Regions from separate parts of the Lactiplantibacillus kimchii genome, predicted to be linked through region 2. Evidence: predicted binding sites of a transcription regulator. Region 2 holds the regulator's gene; each other region holds the start of a gene.
The links. Region 2 encodes Rex, which represses fermentation and respiration genes when NADH is low (regulators of the CRP and FNR family bind a similar motif). Its sites were predicted from a motif close to TTGTGAANTANTTCACAA; they were not measured.

Region 1 (4,292 bases), 320 kb from region 2:
CCGTGGCACCCACAAATTGATTATCGGGATTCTGGAAAACCATGCCGATCTTTTTTCGAATATCCCAGACGGTTGTTTCAGACAACACTTGCCCGTCAATCGTAATTTTGCCGGCTGCTGGCGCTAATAGGCCATTTAAGTTTTTAGCCAATGTCGACTTACCGGACCCGTTATGTCCGACAATTGCCAGCCATTCACCAGCTGCGACTGAAAACGAAATATCTTTTAACGTTAGGTCATCCGCCGACTGTTGCGGGTAACGATAATCTAAATGTGCAACGTCAATCATCTGACTCACCGTCGTCCCTCATTTCCTTAATTTTATGCCTATTATCATACCATACTGCGCTATTTCAAATCACTTGCTGGTCCGTAATGGTACCCAGTATCACTGAATAACGTAAATTTCTTTTTCAGATTATTCGAAACATAAACTTTTTTATCTTTAGTAATAAAGATAGCGCCAATACCTTGATCTGCTTTACCATTGATATAGGTCATCCCGGCCTTTAACCCTTTGTCAAAAGTCGCGGTCGATAGACCATCCCCATCGGTCGACTTTTTCGAAATAATGGAAACACCCATCAAATTATTTTGAAACGGCGACCCTGTTTTAGGATCCATCAAATGGCTATAAACTTTACCATCTTTTTTAAGGTAGCGTTCATAAATTCCTGAAGTCACAATTGATTTATTTTTAGCAGGCAATGAGCCAATTGACGTCCCCCGAGATTGTTTCGGGTCTTGAATGCCGACGGTCCAGTTCCCAGACTTCGTTTTCTTAGGACTGTTGCCCATCACATAAATATTGCCACCTAAATCAATAATTGCCGTTGAAACGCCGTGATTCAAGAAATACTTTTGCACTTGATCGGTCATATACCCTTTGGCAATCCCGCCTAAGTCCAACTTCATGCCTTTTTCCGTCAGATAAACCGAACGCTTTTGGTCGTTGAGCTTAACCTTAGTATAATCAACTAACTTAACATTAGTCGCAATCTCAGCTTGACTTGGGACGCGAGCATCCGAGAAACCAATTCGCCATAATTGCGTAATCGACCCAATCGCCATATCGAAGGATTCATCCGAATTCTTACTATAATAATAGGCGGCCTTTAAAATTGGATAAACATCCCGGCTGACAACCACCGCATGTTTACCGGCAGCGGCATTAACTTTATCGATTTCTGAGCCTTTCGCATTGGTCGTAACTTCCTTAGCTTCTTTTTTCAATAACTTAAATGCGCCGGCGACCACGTCACTTTTACCCTTATTATAAACCCGTAAGGTCACAACGGTTCCCATCATAAATTGCGTATCTTCGGTTGGCGTTTGCACCACTTTAGTGGGTTTAGGTCGTTGAGCCGCTTTTTTTTGCTGTGCCGTTTTAGTTCCACAAGCAGTTAATGGCACAATTAAGGCCACGACGACAACGAGTTGGAGCCATTTTTTTAATTTCATCGTGTAACTTCCCCTTAACTAATTTCAATCGTTATTATACCAAAGTTTCTAGCCACTGTATGCCATTTTTCTGGGCTAAATTTAAAACAAAAGACCTGAGACAAAGCGCCTCAGGCCTCAAAAAATTGTTATGGCTTATTGATTAGTCAGAGAAGACCATGTTATCAACTGTGATCGCCTTAGTATCGCCATTTTGTGCGGCATTTTGTAATTGTTCCGCATATAAAACGAAGGTATTTGATGATTCAGTTGCACCAGTAACCACGTCAACCTTAGTTGGATCACTATCCTTAACTAAAGCTTTGTTTAAAGCTGGTTCATAAGTCTTAGGATTCGTCTTAGAAATCTTCTTCATTTGCTTGTTATAAGCGGCATCGTCAACTTTTGACTTGCCCTTCTTATTAACTTGGTCGTATTCAGACTTCGTAATCTTGTTATCCTTAACGGTAATAGCAAAGGTTGCCCGGTAGCCGTGTGAATAGTTCTTTTCAGATAGGTTATACGTCCCATCTTTCATCTTAGCACCGTTATTGATTTTAATCGTCGCAGTGTTACCAGCTTGTGCAGCTTGAACTAATTGTTGCGCATAGTTTTGGAAGGATTTTGATGATTCAGTAGCGCCTGAAACAACATCAATTGATGCCACATTCCCCGTTGCTGCTGCGCCTTCTAAAGCCTTGTTCAATTTTGGTTCATAGGTCTTAGGATTAGTCCCAGAAACCTTCTTCATTTGCTTATTGTAAGAAGCATCATCTACTTTAGACTTGCCTTGCTTGTTAACTTGATCATAATCTGACTTTGTCACTTTACCTTTGTTATTAACGGTAATACTGAACTTCGCCCGATAACCATGTGAATAGTTTGTTTCTTCAAGTTTGTAAGTCCCAGCCTTCATCTTGCTACCAGCCGTTAACTTAGCGACCTTAGTCGTTTTAGCTGATGACGAAGATGAACTGCTTTTCTTTGAAGATGACGAACTTGAACTCGATGAGCTGCTCCCACAACCTGCTAATGCTAATGCGGAAATAACAACTACTGATGCACCCGTAACAATTGACTTAAACTTCATAATATCCCACTCCTCAACCTTTTTGTATGAAAATTCACATTAATCTTAACGTGTATTCCCCAAATAGTCAACACAATATTAATAATTTAATGACATTCTAGGCTATTGATAGCGCTAATGGTAACGTTTTTCATTTTCTTCATTAGATTAACAAATCTCCTGCCTAATACAATGTGATTTATTATTCATTCTTCCCAATAATTCATAGACAAACGTTTACATTACTTATATAATTAAAGACGGAATCATTATTTTAATATTATTATTCAAGGGAGTTGTTACGCAATGGCAAAGAAAAATATTGTCGTTGTCGGCGCGGGATTTGCCGGAGTTTACGCGACAAAGAAATTAGCGAAGCATTTTAAAAAGAATGCTGACGTTGAAATCACGTTAATTGACCGGCATTCATACTTCACGTACATGACTGAACTACATGAAGTTGCTACTGAACGAGTTGATCCAGAGCATATTCAATATGATTTGCAACGGTTATTTTCTCGTCGGAAGAATGTCCGCTTAGTTACCGACACGGTTACGGGAATTGATAAAGAAAAGCAAACGGTTACTACTGAAAATGGTAGTTACCAGTACGACCAATTACTCATTAGTTTGGGTGGCGAGTCTAATGACTTTGGGACCCCTGGCGTCAAGGAACACGGTTTCGAATTGTGGTCCTTCGAACAAGCGATGGCACTCCGGTCACACTTAGCAGCGGTGATTCGTCGTGGGGCCGTTGAGTTAGACCCAGCCAAACGCAAAGCCATGTTAACTTTAACCGTCTGTGGTTCTGGGTTTACTGGTTCTGAATTAGTCGGTGAATTAATCGAATATCGAGATGTCTTAGCTCGTGATAATAAGCTTGACCCTAACGAAATTACGTTACAACTCGTTGAAGCTGCGCCAACAATTATCAACATGTTAAATCGAACTCAGGCTGGCAAAGCTGAGAAGTACATGATTAAACATGGTGTTACCATCAAGACAAATTCAATGATTACTGGCGTCTTTGAAGATCACGTGACCTTAAAAGACCAAGCTGATTTACCAACTTATACTTTGATTTGGACTGCTGGTGTGCGCGCCAATGGTGTCGTTGATAAGTTTGGTATCGAAACTGGTCGTGGCGGTCGGCTCGCTGCCAATGAATTCATGCAAGCTAAAGGCTGCAAGAACATCTTCTTAGCTGGTGATTCAACGTTCTACCAAGAACCCGATCAACCACGTCCAGTCCCACAAATTGTTCAAGGGGCTGAAGAAACTGCGGCAACTGCGGTTCAAGGCATCATTAAAAATGTTGATCATTCCGATGTCACCATTAAACCATTTAAAGGGGCCTACCAAGCTTCGGTTGATTCGATTGGTTCGAAGTATGCCGTCGCTCAAGTCCTTGAAAAATGGAACGTTTCTGGCTTCATTGCCGTCCTCTTGAAGCATGCTATCAACTGGATGTACTATGTTCAAATTTTCTCAGGCTATTATTTATTCCAGTACTTTATGCACGAATTCTTCCGGACACGCAACCAACGTAATGTTTTCCGCGGTTGGACGTCACGAGCCGGCAACGTCTTATGGAGTGTGCCATTACGGTTCTTCTACGGGGCAATGTGGCTTTGGGATTGTTGGACTAAAGTTCAAGGGAAAGAATCGTGGTTTGTTGATAAACTCCGACTAACCTCTTTCTCCTGGTTACAGGTTTCTGCAACTAGTGGTGCTAGTGAATCAACTTCTAAAGCCGCCAAAGGGATCTTTAGTTTATCTTATA
Region 2 (4,292 bases):
AACTTCAGTACCTGCGTACTTGTCAAACAATACTTGATCGCCGACTTTCACGCTAGGTGCAACCTTTGAACCGTTATCTAAAATCCGGCCATCAGATACAGCAACAACCTTACCACTTTGTGGCTTTTCCTTAGCATTGTTGGCAATAACAATACCACCAATCGTTTGTTCTTCTTCTGCTTGTTGTTGTAAGATGACACGATCACCTAATGGTTTTAACACGTGAATCCCTCCATTTATTCTTTTTTAGCACTCACAAACATCAAGTGCTAATCACAAAGATAACTATATCATTTTAATTCAAGAATGCAAGTTATTTGTCAATAATTAGTCAAAGAAAGTCAAATCGATTATAATGAACTTACTTAAGTCAAATCTGACTCGAAATTTTATTATTAAAGGACGTGAGCTAATGGCTAATCGCCGCCAATCGCTGACAGTTTTAATCGTCTATTTTATCATCTATGCCCTACCTACTTTATTAGCCCAAGGATTCCATCAACTTGGATCTTGGATTTTCTTAATTCAAACTTTAGATTACTTACTTGGCGCTATCATTTTAGGATGGCTCGCTTGGCGAACTAAAACGCCAAATGCCGTCGAACAGCACCCTAAAAATTGGGTCAGTACGGTTTTATGGGGAATTATCGGCGTTGTCTTAGTGCTTGTCGGTCAAGTCGTTATTTTACGCTTGACGCAACTACTCGGCCAGTCAACGGCCTCGGCCAATACCAATACGTTACTCACAATTGGTCAGAAATACCCCTTCTTCTTACTGGCAGTGCTCGTTGGAGCGCCAATTATGGAAGAAATCGTCTTTCGTAAAGTTATTTTCGGTAACCTAACGACCGTTACTGGAACAGTCGGTGCTGCGGTTATTTCTAGTTTGTTATTTAGTTTTGCTCATGCGGACGGTCATTTAATTTTATATGCCTTTATCGGCCTCCTCTTTTGTTGGCTATACCGGCATACTGGTCGTATTCAGACATCGATGATTGCCCATATTTTAATGAACGTTGTCGCAGTTTTACCCTTATTTTTAACTTAAAATAACTAAAAGACGCAACCATTTTTTTGGTTGCGTCTTTTGCTAGCTAATATTATTCAGCTGATTTATCGCCAAGTTGTTCCCCATAATGTTCAATAAAATAAATTAAGGTTTGCAATTCATTCGTTAAATCAACATTTTGAACCCGAATCGTCTCGGGAACTGAAATGCGTAATGGGGTAAAGTTCATAATTCCTTTAACGTTAGCATCAACCAGTTCATCTGTAACGTCTTGAACGACTGAAGTTGGCACCGTTAAAATGGCAATTTCAATTTGTTGTTCAATTAATTGTTTCTTTAATTCCGCCATCGGATAAACGGGAACGCCGCTTTGGACCGTATTGGCAATTGATTCGTTGACATCAAAAGCTGCTGAAATACGGACATTACTATTTTTATGAAAATTAAAATTAAGTAACGCATGGCCCAAATTACCGACCCCAATCAAGGCGACGTTAGTTAACGTGTCTTGATTTAAAATTTTCTTGAAAAATGCCAAGAGCTTTTCAACGTCATAGCCATACCCGCGTTTGCCTAATGCCCCAAAATATGAAAAATCTCGTCGAATCGTAGCTGAATCAACTTTAACTGCTTCTGACAGCTCCGTTGACGAAACCCGTTTCTTGTCAGCATCTAATAAAATGTTCAAATACCGATAGTATATCGGTAACCGCTTGGCCGTTGCCCGTGGAATTTTTGTTTCTGCCATTTGACGACCCTCCTTATCAAAAGTTTGTGAATTTGCTGACACTATTCTAGCATAATAGGCCACTTTGTGAAATAATATTTACTTATTCTTCCCTTTCACTAGGGCTAACAACGACAATATGCTACAATTATTTGACGAATCCACCTCGAAAGGAGTTTAAAAAAACGTGATTTTACTACAAGTACAGCAAGTCATGCGGCGTTTTGGCGCTGATGTCTTGTTCGATAACGTACAATTAGATATTCAGGACCATGCGCGTGTCGCCTTAGTTGGTCGCAACGGGGCTGGTAAATCAACTTTATTAAAAATGATTGCCGGTGAAACCGTCCCTGACGAAGGTCAAATTTCAATGCGTAAAGGCTTAACTATCGGCTATTTGGCTCAAGATCAAGGTTTAAATAGCGCCCATACAATTTGGGAAGAAATGAGCAGTGTCTTCGCTGAATTACATCAACTAGAAGCTCAAATGCACCGCTTAGAAGCCCAATTAAGTGATCCTGAAGTTATTGCGGATGACCCGACTTATCAACAAACTTTAAAGACTTATGACCAAGTTCAAACTGAATTTCAACAAAAAAATGGTTACGGTTACCAGGCCGAAATCCGGGGTGTCTTACATGGTTTCCAGTTCAATGCTGATGTTTATGATAAATCCGTTACCGAACTTTCCGGGGGCCAAAAGACCCAGTTGGCGCTTGCCAAACTACTATTGGAAAAACGGGATTTGCTCATTCTGGATGAACCAACCAACCATTTGGACGTTGAAACGCTCACTTGGCTCGAAAGTTATCTTCAATCTTACACGGGCGCCTTGCTGATTGTGAGTCACGACCGTTACTTCTTAGATCGGGTCGTCAACGAAGTCTACGATCTATCCCATCATGAAATGGTGCATTATACTGGCAATTATGATCAATATGTCCAACAAAAAGCGGCCCGTATTCAAGCAGAATGGAAACATTATGAGAAGCAACAGACCGAAATCAACAAATTAGAAGACTTTGTTAATCGGAATATTGTGCGGGCTTCAACTACCAAGCGCGCCCAATCACGGCGAAAACAACTCGAAAAAATGACGCGTTTGGACCGTCCCGAAGGTGATGAAAAGACCGCCCACTTTGGTTTTCATGCAGCCAAACAAAGTGGCAACATTGTCTTAACCGTCAAAGATGCAGCGGTGGGCTATCAAGATCAAATCTTGTCAGCACCGGACACATTAAACATCAAAAAACATGAAGCCATCGCCATCGTGGGACCCAATGGAATTGGTAAATCAACCTTGCTGAAAAGTATTCTGGGTCAAATTCCATTTATCAAGGGGCAAGCGGTCTTCGGGACCAATGTCGTTACCGGTTATTACGATCAGGAACAAAAGAATTTGCATGCTAAAAAAACCGTCCTTAGTGAACTTTGGGACGAACATGCGACCACTCCTGAAAAAGATATTCGGACCATTTTAGGCAGTTTCTTGTTTACTGGTGCCGATGTCGATAAATCAATCGGGTCCTTATCCGGGGGTGAACGGGCCCGTTTACTACTGACCAAGTTAGCTATGGAAAATGATAACTTTTTAATTTTAGACGAACCGACCAATCACTTGGATATTGACAGTCGTGAAGTATTGGAAGTTGCACTTAACGATTTTGATGGCACGCTTTTGTTCGTCTCACATGACCGTTATTTCATTAATCAAGTTGCCACCAGTGTCGTTGAAGTATCCCCAACTGGCACAGAATTATTCTTAGGTGACTATGATTACTATATTGATAAAAAGCAGGAACAAGCTGAGTTAGCTGAATTGGCCGCTAGTGAAGCGGCGGCTAATGCCACCAGCGCCACGACCACTGCTATCAGCGAAGCTGGCGCACCAGTGAGCCAATCCAAGGGACAGCAAACCTATCAAGCTAGCAAACAACAACAGCGAACTAAGCGCAAGTTAGAACGTTCAGTTGCGTCCCTGGAACAACGAATGAGTGACTTAGAAACTGAGGCTACTGAAATTCAAGAACAGATGTCACAACCAGCCGTCTTTGCTGATGCGACAAAATTACAAGAATTTCAACAACAATTGGAACAAGTTAACGCCACACATGAACAGGCCGAAAATGACTGGACTGAACAAGCTGAAGCTTTGGAAAAGCTAGTTTAATATAAAAAGACCGCTACCAAACAGTCGTTGCAAGTTGTAATTTCTTGCAGCGACTGTTTTAGTAACGGTCATTTTTAGTGAACCATATTAGGCATCCAATCAAATTCTAAGCTTGGATCAGCATTTAACGTCGCATCACCAAACTGCTTATGTTGATATTGCACATAAGCGGCGGCACCAATCATGGCCCCATTATCACCACATAATTTTAAAGGCGCTAATAATAATTCCGTATTTGGAAACTTGACTGGTAAAACCTTTTGTAAGCGTTCGCGTAACCCTTGATTAGCTGCAACTCCGCCAGCTAATACCAATTGTTTAACCGGGTACTTTTCTAAAACGCGCATCGTTTTGCTCGTTAAAACATCAACCACGCTCGCTTGAAA
Region 3 (4,292 bases), 570 kb from region 2:
GGCTATTTTAGTTGAACGGGTTATTAAGGCCGTGTGGCTCATGTTAATCAACACGTTAATTTCGTTACTGGCCTTAATTGTTTTAACGTTAGTGCCGGTGATGAGCGTGGCGCTAGTTTGTTCTTTTGTCATTGGTTGTTCAGCCGCTGGTGGCGTGATGCAATTGGGCTTAACCATTATGAGCGATGTCTTTCCGCGGGCTAAGGGTCGTATTACTGGCATTTACTATACGGCTAGTGGGTTGGCTTCGTTTACGATTCCGGTGTTTACTGCCTGGATTTCGCGGGTCAGTATTCGAAATATTATGTGGTTTGATGTTGGCATTGCGATGGTTGGCGTCGCCTGCAGTCTGATTGTTTTAAGTTTATATCGGCCCAAAATAGTTGTGACTAAGTAAAAGTATTCAAAAGCGCGGGCGACAAGATGGATTTTTGTCGCCCGCGCTTTTAAGATCTAAATCAACCGTTCTTGATTCGTATAATGTTGCCAACAGTAACTGCGGCTGAATTCCTGGAAACGATGAACAGAAGGTGTAATAAAGTGATTTTGTTTTACGATTAGATATATTTGGTGTTGCAACGGTTGGTTTATAAGATGCTTCAAGTGAACATTGGTTTGATTAAGCAATGGTAAATAAGGCATGAGCGCCACGCCTAAGTTATGTTGAACAAAGCCAGCCATGGTATGATCTTCTTCGACTTCGTAAGCAACCTTAGGGGTTAATTTAGCGCGTGCTAAGATTTGATCGATTAACGGTCGAAGCCCACTGTTTTTAGAAAAAAGGATCATGGGGTAAGGTGCTAAATCGGCGACCTTTAAGGAGTCTTTACTTACTAAGGGATGGTGGCTAGGAATTGCGGCCACGATTTCTTGTTGCACCAGTGGAATAAAGTCAAAGAGATTGTCGGCGGCTTGATCACCAAATTTTTCAATATTAGAAGCTAAAATCAGGTCATATTTTTCGTTGGCTAGGTCTTGTAATAGGGCGGTAGAGTTACTTTGGCCAAGTTCAAACGTAATTGCCTTGTTTTGTGGCTCAGCTTGGAAGTTAGTGAGTAGTTCCGGCACTAACTGCTGACCCAGGGTGTAAGTAAAGCCTAAATTAACGTGACCGGTATCAGGATTCATCAACTGGTGAACTAACTCATTACCTTGTGATAAATCATTTAAGCTGGCAGTGATATATTTCAGATAGACCTCACCGATTGGGGTTAGTTTAATATTACGGCCGTCAGGTTCAAAAAGTGGCACGCCCAATTCTTTTTCCAATTTTTTGATGGCATAACTAAGTGATGGTTGTGAGATACCAAGGCTATCAGCGGCTTGCGACATATGTTGGGTGCGCGCCAATTCCTTAAAGAAAATCAAGTGGCGTAAATTCATGAAAATGATACCCCTTTCAATCATAGAAAATATCTATTGATTAATCAACGTTACCCTATTTAATATAATAAGTCAATCTGCTAAGATGACAAGTGAATTGAGTAACAAAATATTATAAATTTTATTTAGGAGTGAATTAATTATGACTGAACGAATTGACGGACATACATTACTAATCGGCTTGATGGCTTATCCAATTAGACATTCAATGTCACCAACGATGCATAACAATGCTTTTGCTAAACTAGGATTAAATTATGCGTACTTAGCATTTGAAGTCACTAATGAGACGTTACCAAGCGCGATTCAATCAATTAGAACTTTAGATATGCGTGGGTCTAATATTTCCATGCCTAATAAACAAAAAGTTATTCCATTGTTAGATAAATTAGATCCTGCCGCTGAAATGGTTGGTGCGGTTAATACGGTTGTTAATGATAATGGCGTGCTAACCGGGTATACAACTGATGGCATTGGTTTTATGAAGTCTTTGGCAGATGAAGGTATTGATATTCGTGGTCAAAAGATGACTTTGGCTGGTGCCGGTGGCGCTGGGACTGCCATTGCTGTGCAAGCAGCTTTAGATGGCGTTAAAGAGATGTCGATCTTTAATATGCATGATGCTTCTTGGGAAAATGCAGAACGTAATGTTAAGTTAATTAATGAACGGACCGATTGCAAAGCGACCTTACATGAACTTGAAAATCGCGCTGATTTCAAACAAGAAATTCAAAGTTCTGATATTTATACTGATTCAACTGGGGTTGGGATGAAACCATTGGAAGACAAGACGCTAATTGATGATCCTAGTTGGTTACGTAAGGACTTGATTGTCTTTGATACTGTTTATGCGCCACGGACGACTAAACTCATGAAAGTTGCACAAGCAGCTGGGGTTGAACATGTCTTTAACGGTTTAGGCATGATGCTTGAACAAGGTGCAGCTGCCTTTAAGTTATGGACGGGTAAAGAAATGCCAGTTGATTATATTCGCCATATTTTATTTGATGAAGATGCTGTTGACCATAAATAAAAATTGCGCTTAGGAGGATATCATGAAAAATAAGTATATGCCAACCGCAATTAGCCTATACCTAAACTACTTTATTCATGGGATTGGGGTCATTATTTTAGCCCAAAACATGGATTCGTTAGCTGGACAATGGCATACCAATACAGGTGGTGTAGCGGTCGTTATTTCTTCATTAGGAATTGGTCGCTTAATTGTCTTATTGGTTTCAGGATTTTTATCAGATAAATTTGGTCGTAAGCCATTCGTTGTTTTAGGTGTCATTACTTATCTGTTGTTCTTTGTGGGAATCTTAATGAGCCCGTCAATCTCAATCGCGTATATTTTTGGGATTCTAGCGGGGATCGCTAACTCGTTCTTAGATTCTGGGACTTATCCAGCTTTAATGGAAATGTTCCCGAATGCTAAAGGAACCGCAAATGTTATTATTAAAGCTTTTATCTCAGTTGGACAATTCGGATTACCCTTATTGGTTAGCTTTCTAGTTGCTGGTAAGTATTGGTATGGTTGGTCATTTATTCTGTGTATTGTTGTTTTAGTCATTAACTTGATTTTCTTATTAGTTTCTGGCAAATTTCCAGTTGCCAATCAAGCTAGTACAACGACGACTACTGCCACTAAAGCTGAAACAGCTGCTAAACCTAAAGGTAGTTTATGGTTTGATGGCACCTTGTTTATCCTTTATGGTTATGTCTCACAAGCCACCTTTTATCTTGTTAGCCAATGGTTAAGTCAATATGGGACCCATGTTGCCGGCATGGGTGACACGGGGTCACGAGCGTTGATTAGTTATTATAGTATCGGCTCGATTGTTTGTGTCTTAGTGACCGCAGCTTTGGCCAAACGCGCCGTTAAAGAAATTCAATTTTTAGGTATTTATACGTTAATGTCATTCTTATCACTTTTGTTAATGTACTTATTCCCAACCGCGATGATGTGTTCAATTATGTCATTTGTCATTGGTTTCTCAGCCGCCGGTGGGGTGATGCAATTAGGGTTAACGGTTATGTCGACCTTCTTCCCACAAGGTAAGGGAACAATTACCGGAGCCTTTTATACGGCTGGTTCAATTGCCTCCTTCACAATTCCATTAGTTACCGGAATGATGGCTGATAGTTTAGCTAATATCTTCTTATTTGATGTTATTATTGCGCTGATTGGTTTTATCTTAGCAGTCTTAATAACGATTCGATACTATCATTTATTTGGCAAACCAACTCAGAAAGGAGCCAGTCTCAATCATGCAAAAAATCGTTAAATTACGGCACCTAACCTTAGGTGCTGGCCGGCCTAAAATTGCAGTCCCGATTACGGGTAAAACGACGGCTGAAATTCTTGCGGCCGTGCCGGCAATTAAAGCGGCCCAGCCAGATTTAGTTGAATGGCGCATTGATTTTTATGAGGGCGTCACGCAACCAGATCAATTAACACAAACCGGTCAACAGTTACGCCAAGCGTTAGGCGATTTAGCCTTGTTAACCACATTTAGAACTCAAGGCGAAGGTGGCGAATTAGCGTTAAGCGATGCCGATTACTTTAAAGTTAATACGACGGTATTAGCGGGCCAGTTCACGGATGCGTTAGATGTTGAACGGTATCATGATGAAGTAGCGGTGAAACAATTAGTTGACCAAGCCCATGCGCAAAAAGTCGTCGTCATTATGAGTAATCATGATTTTGACAAGACGCCAGCGCAAGCTGATATTGTAGAACGGTTGACCAGTATGGTGGCTTTTGGCGCCGATGTTGCGAAGATGGCGGTCATGCCACAAACGTCAAATGACGTGTTAACCTTACTGGCAGCGACCAATGAAGCGCACCAAAGCCTGACTCAACCGGTGATTACGATGTCTATGGGTGATTTGGGTAAAGTGTCGCG

Region 1: a site for Rex is predicted at 2,553-2,570, ahead of pplA (extracellular electron transfer flavoprotein PplA). Genes of this name have one in related genera too.
Region 3: a site for Rex is predicted at 1,474-1,491, ahead of C5Z26_RS07790 (shikimate dehydrogenase). Genes of this name have one in related genera too.

What each region holds. Positions count from the first base shown of each region.
Region 1 covers NZ_CP027194.1:16,914-21,205, reverse strand. The annotation lists gene C5Z26_RS00180 (energy-coupling factor ABC transporter ATP-binding protein) at 1-289, opposite strand, end outside; gene C5Z26_RS00175 (FAD:protein FMN transferase) at 349-1,461, opposite strand; gene pplA (extracellular electron transfer flavoprotein PplA) at 1,604-2,530, opposite strand; gene C5Z26_RS00165 (NAD(P)/FAD-dependent oxidoreductase) at 2,816-4,292, shown strand, end outside.
Region 2 covers NZ_CP027194.1:2,147,412-2,151,703, reverse strand. The annotation lists gene groES (co-chaperone GroES) at 1-222, opposite strand, end outside; gene C5Z26_RS10445 (CPBP family intramembrane glutamic endopeptidase) at 413-1,048, shown strand; gene C5Z26_RS10440 (redox-sensing transcriptional repressor Rex) at 1,101-1,757, opposite strand; gene C5Z26_RS10435 (ABC-F family ATP-binding cassette domain-containing protein) at 1,924-3,906, shown strand; gene tsaD (tRNA (adenosine(37)-N6)-threonylcarbamoyltransferase complex transferase subunit TsaD) at 3,981-4,292, opposite strand, start outside.
Region 3 covers NZ_CP027194.1:1,582,028-1,586,319, reverse strand. The annotation lists gene C5Z26_RS07800 (MFS transporter) at 1-397, shown strand, start outside; gene C5Z26_RS07795 (LysR family transcriptional regulator) at 454-1,383, opposite strand; gene C5Z26_RS07790 (shikimate dehydrogenase) at 1,526-2,416, shown strand; gene C5Z26_RS07785 (MFS transporter) at 2,439-3,671, shown strand; gene aroD (type I 3-dehydroquinate dehydratase) at 3,655-4,292, shown strand, end outside.